One region of the Blautia sp. RTP21359st1_E11_RTP21359_211015 genome, then DNA from elsewhere that is predicted to be linked to it. Evidence: predicted binding sites of a transcription regulator. Region 1 holds the regulator's gene; each other region holds the start of a gene.

What was found. The regulator Rex, encoded in region 1, represses fermentation and respiration genes when NADH is low (regulators of the CRP and FNR family bind a similar motif). The targets are predictions, from matches to a motif close to ATTGTTAANTANTTAACAAT.
Region 2: the regulator Rex is predicted to act here: its motif matches at 2,373-2,392, upstream of AB5026_RS08445 (iron-sulfur cluster assembly scaffold protein).
Region 3: the regulator Rex is predicted to act here: its motif matches at 2,245-2,264, upstream of AB5026_RS06280 (L-lactate dehydrogenase).

The regions. Positions count from the first base shown of each region.
Region 1 covers NZ_JBDGAB010000013.1:48,619-52,911, reverse strand. The annotation lists gene alr (alanine racemase) at 1-134, opposite strand, end outside; gene AB5026_RS06650 (NAD(P)H-hydrate dehydratase) at 131-1,648, opposite strand; gene AB5026_RS06645 (redox-sensing transcriptional repressor Rex) at 1,710-2,357, opposite strand; gene AB5026_RS06640 (ABC-F family ATP-binding cassette domain-containing protein) at 2,572-4,293, shown strand, end outside.
Region 2 covers NZ_JBDGAB010000018.1:28,889-33,181, reverse strand. The annotation lists gene AB5026_RS08455 (aldo/keto reductase) at 1-223, shown strand, start outside; gene AB5026_RS08450 (GGGtGRT protein) at 427-1,437, opposite strand; gene AB5026_RS08445 (iron-sulfur cluster assembly scaffold protein) at 1,478-2,170, opposite strand; gene AB5026_RS08440 (TraX family protein) at 2,417-3,154, shown strand; gene AB5026_RS08435 (transferase) at 3,282-3,950, opposite strand; gene AB5026_RS08430 (DNA topoisomerase) at 3,947-4,293, opposite strand, start outside.
Region 3 covers NZ_JBDGAB010000012.1:51,964-56,256, forward strand. The annotation lists gene AB5026_RS06270 (penicillin-binding Tp47 domain C-containing protein) at 1-161, shown strand, start outside; gene AB5026_RS06275 (FMN-binding protein) at 326-1,939, shown strand; gene AB5026_RS06280 (L-lactate dehydrogenase) at 2,287-3,234, shown strand; gene AB5026_RS06285 (Tex family protein) at 3,307-4,293, shown strand, end outside.

The DNA of each region.
Region 1 (4,293 bases):
CCATGGCCATAACCGTCTGCCTTGATCACAGCGATGATCTTTGTCCCTTCTTTGACATTTTTATACATTTCCTCAAAATTGTGGGCAATGGCATCCAGTGATACCAGTGCTTTTACTCTCTCGTATTTTTTCATAATCCCGACTCCTCTTCACCTATAGCTAATGCCTTGGGCAGATATTCTATGATATCTCCTGCCAGCATACTGCGCTTTCCTTTTTCAGCGGCTGCAAGATCACCGCAAAGTCCGTGAAGATAAACACCTAACGCGGCCTTTAAAACCATGGGAGGCTGTTCCTCCGTTTTCAGATACATACATAACACTGCTGCCAGGATCCCGGAAAGCACATCTCCGCTTCCTGCAGTTGCCATTCCGGAATTACCGGAAAGATTCAGATACATCTGGCCTTTTTCATCTGCGATCACCGTACATGCATCCTTCAATACGCACACAGAGCCTGTTTCCGCAGCAGATTTCAGTGCAGTATCTGCGATCTCATGCTGGATCTCCTGGATCGTTCTGCCACTGAGCCGGCTCATTTCTCCGATATGCGGTGTCAGGACTACATGCTCTCCCAGATACTGGTACCACTGTGGATGTGCAGCCAGAAGGTTCAGGCCGTCCGCATCCAGGATCAGCGGCTTTTTCTCCCGGGCAGCCGCCGTGAGAAACCACTGTTCTCTCTCACGGCTGGCCACTGATGTTCCAAGTCCCGGTCCGATCACGATCACATCACACCAGGATAGAAGCTGTTCATTGGATTCCTGATCAAAGCGGCTGCAGACCATAGCCTCCGGAAGGAGTATCTGCAGTGGGATCCTGTTGGCTTCCACAGTCTGGATCTTTACCATTCCCGCACCGGCACGAAGTGCTGCACTGGCGCTTAAATAAGCGGCTCCGCACATTCCCTCACTTCCGGTCACAAAGAGCACTTTTCCGAAGGTACCCTTGTTTCCGCCGGGATCACGTTCCGGAAACAGCTTCAGATCTTTATTTTCCAGACAGGCGGCAGATGCAGTCACAGCTTCCTGCTCATAGATCCCGATATCGGCGGTAACGATCCTTCCTGCATACAGTCTTCCCGGATAAAAGCAAAGACCTCTTTTCCGGTAGGCAAATGTGACAGTCAGATCGGCGCTGAAGGCAATTCCCATTTCCAGGCCAGTATCTCCGTTCACTCCTGACGGGATGTCAACTGCGATCTTTTTGGCCCTCGCACTGTTCATCTCATGGATGATATCAGCATAATGTCCCTCGATCGGACGCGTCAGGCCTACCCCAAACACGGCATCTACTATAGTAGTATATTCACTCCACTGCGGGTTATTCACCTCCGGGACTCGATAACCGGAAGCGATCTTATACTGAAGAGCGGTCTCTCTGGTCATTTTATCTTTGTTTCCGACCATATAAAACTCAACCCGGATCCCCTTCAGATGGAACAATCTGGCAACAGCGATACCGTCACCGCCATTATTTCCGCTTCCGCAGACTACCAGGATCCTTTCGTCCTTCTGGAGATACTTTTCTGTTTCCTCTACCACCTTCAGTGCTGCCCGCTCCATCAGAACCTCGGAGGGAACTCCGATCTCACGGATCGTTGTGGAGTCCAGATCCTTCATTTCTTTGCAGGTAACAAGCTTCTTCATTCTGTCTTCTGCCTCCCCTCTGTCATAGAGAAAGCTGCCGTTTCCGGCAGCTTAACAATTCTTACTTATCCACATGTTCCTGCCTGTATTTGCTGAGATTATAAGACAGTGTCATCAGACTCTCGGAAAGATGAACGTTCTCTACGATCACATCATCCGGTGTCTCAAGATCGAGATGTGCAAAATTCCAGATTGCCTTGATCCCGTTCTCCACCAGGATATCTGCCATTTCCTTGGCTTTATTCTTGGGAAGTGTCAGAATCGCGATCTCCACGTTATTCTCTCTCAGGAAAAACGGAAGCTCACTGAGCATTTGGATCTCAAGTCCACGGACTGCGATGCCCTCAAGCACAGGATTTACGTCAAAGATACCAACCAGCCTGAAACCGCGCTTCTCAAAATCCACATAATTGGCAAGTGCCTGTCCCAGATTACCGGCACCCAGAATGATCATCGGATGAACGGTATCCAGTCCCAGGATCTTACCAATCTCTGTATAAAGATAATGTACATTATAGCCATACCCCTGCTGCCCAAAACCGCCGAAATTATTAAGATCCTGACGGATCTGAGAAGCTGTGGTATGCATCTTCTTACTTAACTCATTGGAAGAAATACGTTCTACATTGTCTTCCATCAGCTCTCCTAAGTAGCGGTAATAGCGTGGCAGACGCTTAATCACCGCTTTCGAGATTTGTTTTGTCTCCACGATAGTTTTCCTCCTTACCTTACACTAGGTTAATTATAACGAATTGACATTTTCCTGTCAATTAAAGTTGTCTATTCTGTACAAATTTCTTTATAATTTTTCTAATAATTGATTTTTTCTTTGAAATCCCGGCAGTTTCCGTTATAATAGGTGGAGGATTTTTCCTTGTTCAGGCATAAACAGGGGTGATTCTTTATACAGGAGGACAGTTTTTATGATTTTATCATGTCAGAATATATGCAAGGCCTTTGGCGAAAAAGTAATTTTAAATGATGCATCCTTTCACATTGAAGATCGTGAAAAGGCTGCTCTGATCGGCTGCAACGGTGCAGGAAAGACCACACTACTGCGGATCATCATGCAGGAGCTTTCTGCTGATTCCGGTACCGTGGTGCTTGCCCGGGATAAAAATATCGGCTATCTTGCCCAGTACCAGGATATCCACGGACATCATACCATCTACGAGGAGCTTCTTACCACCAAGCAGCACATCATCGATATGGAGCGCCGTATCCGCAATATGGAACAGGAAATGAACACGGTGACCGGTGATGAGCTGAACCGTCTGATGGAAACCTATACCCGCCTGACCCATCAGTTTGAGCTGGAGAACGGATACGCTTACAAAAGTGAGCTGACCGGTGTCTTAAAGGGTCTCGGCTTCACGGAGGAAGATTATGACAAGCAGATCGAAACTCTTTCCGGCGGTCAGAAAACCCGTGTGGCGCTGGGCAAGATGCTTCTTTCCAAGCCGGATATCCTGCTTCTGGATGAGCCAACCAATCACCTGGATATGGAAAGCATCTCCTGGCTGGAAACTTATCTTCTGAATTATCCGGGAGCTGTTTTTATCGTCTCCCATGACCGTTATTTTCTGGATAAGGTGGTCACCAAGGTCATTGAGATCGAAGCCGGACAGACCCGCGTATACAGCGGCAACTACTCTGCCTATGCTCTCAAGAAGGCTCAGCTTCGTGACGCACAGTACAAGGCATACTTAAATCAGCAGCGGGATATCAAGCATCAGGAAGCCGTTATCGCCAAGCTGAAATCCTTTAACCGTGAAAAATCCATCAAGCGTGCGGAAAGCCGTGAAAAAATGCTGGACCGTGTACAGAGGATTGAAAAGCCTCTTGAGCTCCAGGACCGGATGCGTATCTCGCTGGAACCACGGGTGTTAAGCGGAAACGATGTGCTCCACGTGGAAGCGCTTTCCAAGGCCTTTCCGGGACAGACCCTGTTCTCCGATATCTCCTTTGATATCAAACGCGGCGAGCGTGTGGCACTGATCGGAAACAACGGAACCGGAAAGACCACCATGCTAAAGATCATCAACGGTCTTATTGAGGCAGATGCCGGCAAATTTTCCCTTGGTTCCAAGGTGCAGATCGGTTATTACGATCAGGAACATCATGTTCTGCATATGGACAAGACAATTTTCCAGGAGATCTCCGATACTTATCCGACTCTCACAGAGACCGAGATCCGAAATATGCTTGCCGCATTTCTCTTTACCGGAGATGATGTTTTCAAGGAGATCTCCGCACTTTCCGGTGGAGAAAGAGGCCGTGTTTCCCTTGCAAAGCTGATGCTTTCCGAAGCCAACTTCCTGATCCTTGACGAGCCTACCAACCATCTGGATATTGCCTCCAAGGAGATCCTGGAGGAAGCACTGGTCAGCTACACCGGTACAGTCCTTTATGTATCCCATGACCGTTACTTTATCAATCAGACTGCGACCAGGATCATGGAGCTGACAAACCAGGCAGTGGTAAATTACATCGGTGATTATGATTACTATCTGGAAAAGAAGGAGGAGCTGACCAGTACCTATGCACCGGGAAGCACTTCTCCGGAGGCACCTGCCGAAGAAAAAGCGGTTTCCGAGAACAAGCTTTCCTGGCAGCAGATGAAGGAAGAACAGGCAAAGAAACGA
Region 2 (4,293 bases), on a different contig from region 1:
AGAAAAGCTTTCCCAGATTCAGGCACTTAACGAAATTGCTATGGAAAGAGGACAGACGCTTGCCGAGATGGCTCTTAGCTGGATTCTAAAAGATGATAAAGTAACAAGTGTCCTAATTGGAGCTTCAAAACCTGAGCAGATTCTTGATAATATCAAGATAATCGGACATACTGATTTTTCAGATGAAGAACTTAAGAAGATTGATGATATCGTTAATTCTTAATCAATGAAAGGGGCTGTGATCGGCTCTTCTTTTTGTTTCCTTCGCTCTGTTACCTACCTGTTGCCTATCTTACCATTTTCAAGACTTCTCACACTGACTCAAATTACATCTTCTTTTTTACGATCAAAATTAAGAAAAGTACCGCAGCCCTTGGAACTACGGTACTTTCAAGGTTTGTTGACTCTTTAATTAAAAAGGTTTTATTAGAACTTGCCAGCGTCAGCAGCTTCCTGTACGGAAACAGCTACAGCAACTGTCATACCAACCATCGGGTTGTTTCCAGCGCCGATAAGACCCATCATCTCTACGTGAGCCGGTACGGAAGAAGATCCTGCGAACTGAGCGTCAGAATGCATACGTCCAAGTGTATCAGTCATACCGTAGGAAGCAGGACCTGCTGCCATGTTGTCCGGATGAAGTGTACGTCCTGTACCACCGCCGGAAGCAACGGAGAAGTATTTTTTGCCTTTCTCGTTGCACTCTTTTTTGTATGTTCCTGCTACCGGATGCTGGAAACGAGTCGGGTTTGTGGAGTTTCCTGTGATGGAAACGTCAACGCCCTCTTTCCACATGATCGCAACACCTTCCGGAACGCTGTTAGCGCCGTAGCAGTTAACCTTTGCACGAAGTCCCTCAGAATAGGATTTACGGAATACTTCCTTAACCTCGTTCTTATATGGATCATACTCTGTCTCTACATATGTAAAGCCGTTGATACGGGAGATGATCTGAGCAGCATCTTTTCCAAGACCGTTCAGGATAACACGAAGAGGTTTTTTACGAACCTTGTTTGCTTTCTCTGCGATACCGATCGCACCCTCAGCTGCTGCGAAAGACTCATGTCCTGCAAGGAAGCAGAAGCAGTCTGTCTCTTCCTCAAGAAGCATCTTTCCAAGGTTTCCATGTCCAAGACCTACTTTACGTGTGTCTGCAACGGATCCCGGGATACAGAAAGCCTGAAGGCCTTCTCCGATAGCTGCTGCTGCGTCAGCGGCTCTTCTGCAGCCTTTTTTGATCGCGATAGCTGCACCTACTGTGTAAGCCCAACAAGCGTTCTCGAAGCAGATCGGCTGAATGCCTTTGATCTGATCGTAAACGTTCAGTCCTGCGTCTTTAGTGATTTTCTCAGCTTCTTCGATAGAAGCGATTCCATAGCTGTTTAAAACAGAATTGATCTTGTCAATTCGTCTCTCATATGATTCAAATAAAGCCATTTCCTGTAACCTCCTGATATTTTTACCTTACGAAGTGTAATTACTCTTTTCTTGGGTCGATGATCTTAACAGCATCTGCAACACGGCCGTACTGACCTTTTGCTTTCTCCCATGCTGTGTTCGGGTCATCACCTTTCTTAATGAAGTCAGTCATTTTTCCAAGGCTTACGAACTGATATCCGATGATCTCATCGTTCTCATCAAGAGCGATACCTGTAACATAACCCTCAGCCATCTCAAGGTAACGAGGTCCTTTTTTCAGAGTTCCATACATTGTACCAACCTGAGAACGAAGTCCTTTTCCAAGGTCCTCAAGACCAGCGCCTACTGCAAGTCCGTCCTCGGAGAATGCAGACTGGGAACGTCCGTAAACGATCTGAAGGAAAAGCTCTCTCATAGCTGTATTGATTGCATCACATACAAGGTCTGTGTTCAGTGCCTCCATAACGGTAAGTCCTGGAAGGATCTCAGAAGCCATAGCTGCAGAGTGAGTCATTCCTGAACATCCGATTGTCTCAACAAGTGCCTCCTGGATGATTCCCTCTTTAACGTTAAGGGAAAGCTTACAAGCACCCTGCTGCGGAGCACACCAGCCAACACCGTGTGTAAATCCGGAGATATCCTTTACTTCTTTTGCCTGAACCCATTTTGCTTCTTCCGGGATCGGAGCGGCACCATGATGTACGCCCTGTGCCACTGGACACATTTCTTCTACTTCGCGTGAATAAATCATTTTAAAACTCCTTTCAAGTATAGATTGACCGATGTTATTGAGAAAAAAAGTTCGATAACACCCTATGGCTATTTTCTCACAAAACCTTTGTTTCGTCCAGTCATATTTGATAAAATTTTGCCATAAAACGCATAATATTGGTAGTTATTCCGGCAGTATTGCATGCCTAACTGTCAAATATTTCTGGCAACTACTGTATGTATGTGATAATATATTAGCAAGTTTAACCTTGGAGGTATATTTTTCATGAATGCATCTGTGGATTCTGTTTTTCCAGAAAAATACCGCATTCTCAGCGGAAGCGCTCTGAAGATGATCGCGGTCATCACCATGCTGATCGATCATATCGGAGCTGTGCTGCTCAGTATGTATCAGCCTGCACAGAAAATCCTGTTTACACTTTTCGGCAGAGAATATACTGTATATCTTATTTTCCGCGATATCGGAAGAGCTGCTTTTCCCATCTTCTGTTTTCTCCTGCTGGAAGGCTTCCGGCATACACGGAGCAGGTTCCTCTATGGAAGAAATCTCCTTCTTTTTGCGCTGCTCTCAGAAATTCCGTGGAATCTGATGTTTACAAATACGCTGCGTTACGAAAGACAAAATGTGTTTTTTACGCTTTTCCTCGGATATCTGGCCTTTTGTGCCATCGAATATTTCCAGACCAGACCTTCGATGCAGCTTCTCTGCATCCTGGGACTGCTTGTTGTTTCCATTTTTCTGAAAGCAGACTATGGATGGCGGGGGTATATCTTCCTGCTGATCATGTACTATATGCGAGACGATAAGCCAGGCCAGGCAATCCTCGGAAGCTGCTGGCTTTACTATGAATGGAGAGCCTCCTTTGCCTTTCTGTCCATTAACCTGTACAATGGAAAAAGAGGCTTCATCCGCGGAAAATCAGCAAAATATTTCTTTTACTGGTTTTACCCAGTCCATATTATAGGACTGGTCATACTTCGACAGCTTTTGTTTTTATCTTAATCCCGCCCGCTCCGGTCGGTTCATCCTTCCACGACCAATACTGTTGCATCGCATCCATCCCTCATCAAAAAAAAGCTGCACTCTCTCAAAAGTGCAGCCTAAATGCGTGTCCAGAAGAATCTGTTTCTTATTTTTTCTTTACGATCTCTTTTGCATTTTTATAAATGGAATCTGCAGGAACACATCCACGTACCGGTGACAGCGGGTAGATATTAGAATTCCGTCCGATCACAGTACCGGGATTCAGCACAGAACCGCATCCGACTTCAACATGATCTCCGAGCATCGCTCCGAATTTCTTAAGACCGGTTTCGATCTTTTCATCCCCGTCTTTTACGACAACCAGCTTCTTGTCTGATTTTACGTTGGAACAGATCGATCCGGCACCCATGTGGGACTTATATCCCAGCACAGCATCTCCAACATAATTATAATGAGGAACCTGAACCTTGTTAAACAGCACTGCATTCTTAAGCTCTGTGGAATTTCCCACAACTGCGCCCTCACCAACGATAGCCTTGCCGCGGATAAATGCACAGTGGCGCACCTCGGCGTCTCTGCCAATGATAGCCGGTCCGGTGATACTTGCAGTCGGCGCAACTGTAGCGGATCTTGCGATCCATACATTTTCGCCCTTCTCCTCATATTCAGAAGGATCCAGTGTTTTTCCCAGCTTAATAATGAAATCTCCGATCTCCGGAAGAACCTCCCACGGATAGGTTTTTCCCTCAAAAAGCTCTGCTGCAATGGTCTCATTCAGATCCAGCATATTGCTGATAGTAAAATCTTTCATCATGATGATTTCTTTCCTCCCTGTCTGGAAGCTCGCTCCGGCTTCCTGTAGTTTACAGCGGCCACATCAAAAAACTGCCGCAGGTTATACTGATAATTGCTTGCCTCCACCTGCCGGGTACGTACCCGCACAAAATGCTCCAGCTTGTCCATATATTCCTGTTCCGTGATGCTGCCCTCTGCCACATAGGTGAGCCCCTTTTCCCAGCTTGCCGTAAGCTCCGGGTTCAGAAGCTGCCGGATAGAACAATTTACCACATCGAAGATCATTTCCCCAAGAAGTGTTGGAGTGATCACCTGGGTCTTTTTGTTCAGTGCCAGATATTTGATGTTAAAAAGCTTCTTCA
Region 3 (4,293 bases), on a different contig from region 1:
CCAAAGCAGCACCTGCAGGCAAGGTTACATATACAAGCAGCAATAAAAAAGTTGCAGCTGTAAACAGCAAGGGTGTTGTAAAGGGAATCAAAAAAGGTAAAGCAACGATCACAGTGAAATGCAACGGAATTACAAAGAAATTTGTGGTAACTGTTAAATAATGCAACTGTTTAGCAAAGAGTAAGAACAACCTCTGCCGCAGACCCTTTTATGTCTGCGGCAGAGGTCTGCTCATTTCTACAGCAATCCGGAAAATCACCTGGAATGCGATACAGAGCATATGCCTGACGGGAAGCCGCATAGAAAGAGGGGAGAACAAGTATCCATGGAAAAAGAGTTAAAAGATAAAAAACCAGCCGAAAATGGCACACCCAAGGTGCCCTGGACGAAAATGATCCCTGCAGCAGCTGTGATTGCGGCGCTTGCGTTTTCGGGCATAAAGGCGAAGGGATCCGAGGAATCAACGGAAGCAGTACAGAAAGCAGAGACAACCGTGATGTCTGCTTCGGAGTTGGAAAAATATCTCGGATATGAAGAAGGAAATACTGTTTCTGACAGCACATCTGCCTCAGATAAGAAAAACAGTACATCAAAGAAAAGCTCATCAAAGAAAAGTGCGAAAAAAACAGCAGCAAAAAAAAGTTCTGGTACGAGAACGGTTTCAGAATCAGCAAAAAGCAATGTCGGTGCGGCAGGACAGGGTTCTACCCAGACCCCGGTAGCGGCAGTTCCGGCCAATGGCTATAAAGATGGAGTATATGAAGGATCTGGAACCGGATTCGGTGGTACGATCCGTGTACAGGTAACAGTCAGCGGAGGAAAGATCGCAGCCATTGATATTCTGGAGGCATCTGGAGAAACTGCGTCGTATTTTGCGTCAGCTCAGGGTGTGATCAGCAGGATGATTGCCGGAAATACACCGAATGTAGATGCAGTAAGTGGAGCAACCTATTCCTCCAACGGAATCATCCAGGCAGTTCAGAATGCCCTCTCCCAGGCAGCGGCAGATGGAAACAGCCAGCAGGTCACCCCTACACCTGCGGCAACTGCTTTACCAACTCCGACATCAGCTCCGTCACCTACAAAAAAACCATCCAAAAAACCATCTCCTACAAAGAAACCGGAAGATCCGGACAGTCCCAAAAAATATCTGGACGGTAAATATACAGCTTCGGCAAAGGGCTTCAATGGAGATGTGAAAGTAACTGTGACCATCAAGGATGGAGTGATCGAAGCTCTGAAACAGGAAAATACGGACACGGAGCAGTTTTTTGAAAAAGCATGGAGCATGCTGGAAGAACAGATCATTGGCACGGATTCTGTGGATGATATTGATGCAGTAAGCGGAGCCACCTATTCCTCCAACGGAATTCTGAACGCTGTAAAAAAAGCTCTCAAAGAAGCGGTCAATCCGGAGTATGGAAAGAAACCGACACCAACTCCAACAAAGAAACCGACACCAAAGCCAACAGCCACACCGAAACCCACGGCAACGCCGAAACTGACAGCCACACCGAAGCCAACAGAGACACCGGCAGCAACCCCGACGCCGGAGCCGGAAGATCCGGATGTGACGCCGGTTCCGGAGGAGCCTAATGTAACTCCAACACCAGGAACAAATGAGCCGGATGCGACACCGGAGCCAACGGAAGCACCGGAACCGGTGGGAATGTACAGAGATGGAACGTATATGGGATCAGCTTTTGGATATGGAGGAAAAACATATCTGACAATTACGATCTCAGGAGGCCAGATCGCATCCATTGAGCAGACAAATCAGGATACACCGGAATTTTTTGATCCTGCATGGAGCACGATCTATTCTCAGATCATGGCAAACCAGTCGGCGGATGGGATCGATACTGTCAGCGGAGCCACATATTCTTCCGAAGGGATCCTGGACGCTGCACAAAAAGCCCTTGCCCAGGCAAAGAATTAACCGGGTGAACGTTGGAGCAGCTATAAACATCTGAATCTAAGCCAATAATAAGAGGTGAAAGAAACCTCTGGACTTCTTGATTTTTTTTGAAGTTCAGAGGTTTTTTGCTAGGTTTCTGAAATTGCTTCTATAAATCGATAAAAAAATAACAGGAATGTATACAGAATAATAGGAAAAATATCAGAAAATATAAGTGGTTTAAATAATTTGAAATGCAAATTAGCGGGGATTAACCTGAGAAATACAATAAAATTTTTATTGCACAGGGCAATGTTTTATGTTATGTTTGAATGTGTGTAATTAAAGTTGTTATTAAAATGACAAACAACGCTGAAAGGAGAACAAATATGAGCAGTAAAATTACGATCATCGGAGCAGGAAGTGTAGGAGCAACTATCGCTTATACCTTATCACAGAGGAGTATTGCATCAGAGATCGTTCTGATCGATATTAACAAAGATAAGGCTGAAGGTGAGGTTATGGATATTGAGCAGGGAACCAGTTTCCGTGAGCCGATCTCCATCGTGGCAGGAGATTACCCGGATGCTGTAGATTCTGACATTGTGATCATCACTTCCGGTATTGCCAGAAAACCGGGACAGACTCGCATCGAGCTGACACAGACCAACGTCAACATTATGAAGAGTATTACTCCGGAGATCGTAAAGGTGGCTCCCAAAGCGCTTTATATTATCGTAAGTAATCCATGTGATATTATGACTTATGCATTTGCAAAGCTTTCCGGACTGCCGGAAAATCAGATCCTTGGTTCCGGAACCGCCCTGGATACGGCCCGTCTCCGCTGCAGACTTTCTCAGCACTACGGTGTATCTGAGAAAAATATCCACGCCTATGTATTCGGAGAGCATGGAGATACTTCCTTTGTACCGTGGTCCAGAGCCTTTGTTGCAGGTGCGACCCTTGATGAGTTTGACAAGATCGTTCATGAGGATCAGAAAGATCTGCAGCCACTTGACAGAGAAGAGGTTCTGGAGTATGTTCATACTTCAGGATCAACTGTGATCGCCAAGAAGGGTGCTACATTTTATGCGGTAGCCGTATCTGTTTGCAGACTTTGCTCGCTTCTTCTTGCAGCATCTGATACAATAGTCAGTGTATCAACCATGCTTCACGGAGAGTACGGTGTTGAAGACGTATGTCTTAGTACCATGGCTTCTATCGGACCGGAAGGTGTAAAACGTATCGTTCGTGTTCCGCTGACCGAGGAGGAGACAGAGAAGCTTCATGCAAGCGCCAATGCTCTGAAGGACGTGATCGCACAGATTGATCTTTGATAAATGTCAGAAGCTGTGTAAAGAGGAAAAAGCAGCCTCAGGCAAATTTGAAACAACGGGAGAAAGATAAAAATGGATATTATTCAGGTAATTACCAGAGAATTGAACGTTGAGAAATGGCAGGTCGAGGCAGCGGTTAAGCTGATCGATGAAGGCTGCACCATTCCTTTTATTTCCAGATACCGTAAGGAAGCAACCGGTACACTGAACGACGAACAGCTTCGTAATCTTAATGAGAGACTTACTTATTTAAGAAATCTTGAGGATAAAAAGGCTCAGGTTCTGGGCAGCATCGAGGAGCAGGGCAAGCTGACTCCGGAGCTGAAGAAACAGATCGAGGCAGCGCAGACACTCGTTGTGGTAGAGGATCTTTACCGTCCGTACCGCCCGAAGCGCCGTACACGTGCCATCATCGCCAGGGAAAAAGGTCTGGGACCTCTGGCCGACATCATCCTTCTCCAGATGACGAAGAAACCTCTTGAAGAAGAGGCAAAAGCATTTCTTTCTGAGGAAAAAGAAGTCAAAACTGTGGAAGAGGCCATCAGCGGTGCCAGAGATATCATTGCGGAGCACATTTCCGATGAAGCAGATTATCGCATCAGCATCCGTAAGAGAACAATGGATAAGGGAACTATATGTTCCACCGCAAGAGATGAGAAGGAGCAGTCTGTATACGAGATGTATTATGACTTTGAAGAGCCGGTGAAAAAGCTTGCAGGTCATCGTGTCCTTGCTCTGAACCGTGGTGAGAAAGAGAAATTCCTTACTGTGAAGATCCTTGCACCTGAGGAAGAGATCATCCGTTATCTTGAAAAACAGGTGATCGTCCGCGATAATCCATATACTACACCTGTTCTGAAAGAAGCCATTGAGGACAGCTATAAACGTCTCATCGGACCGGCTATTGAGCGTGAGATCCGAAGCGCCCTTACAGAGGCAGCAGAGGACGGTGCCATCCATGTCTTTGGCAAAAATCTGGAGCAGCTTCTCATGCAGCCTCCAATTGCAGGACAGGTAGTTCTTGGCTGGGACCCTGCCTTCCGTACCGGATGCAAGCTG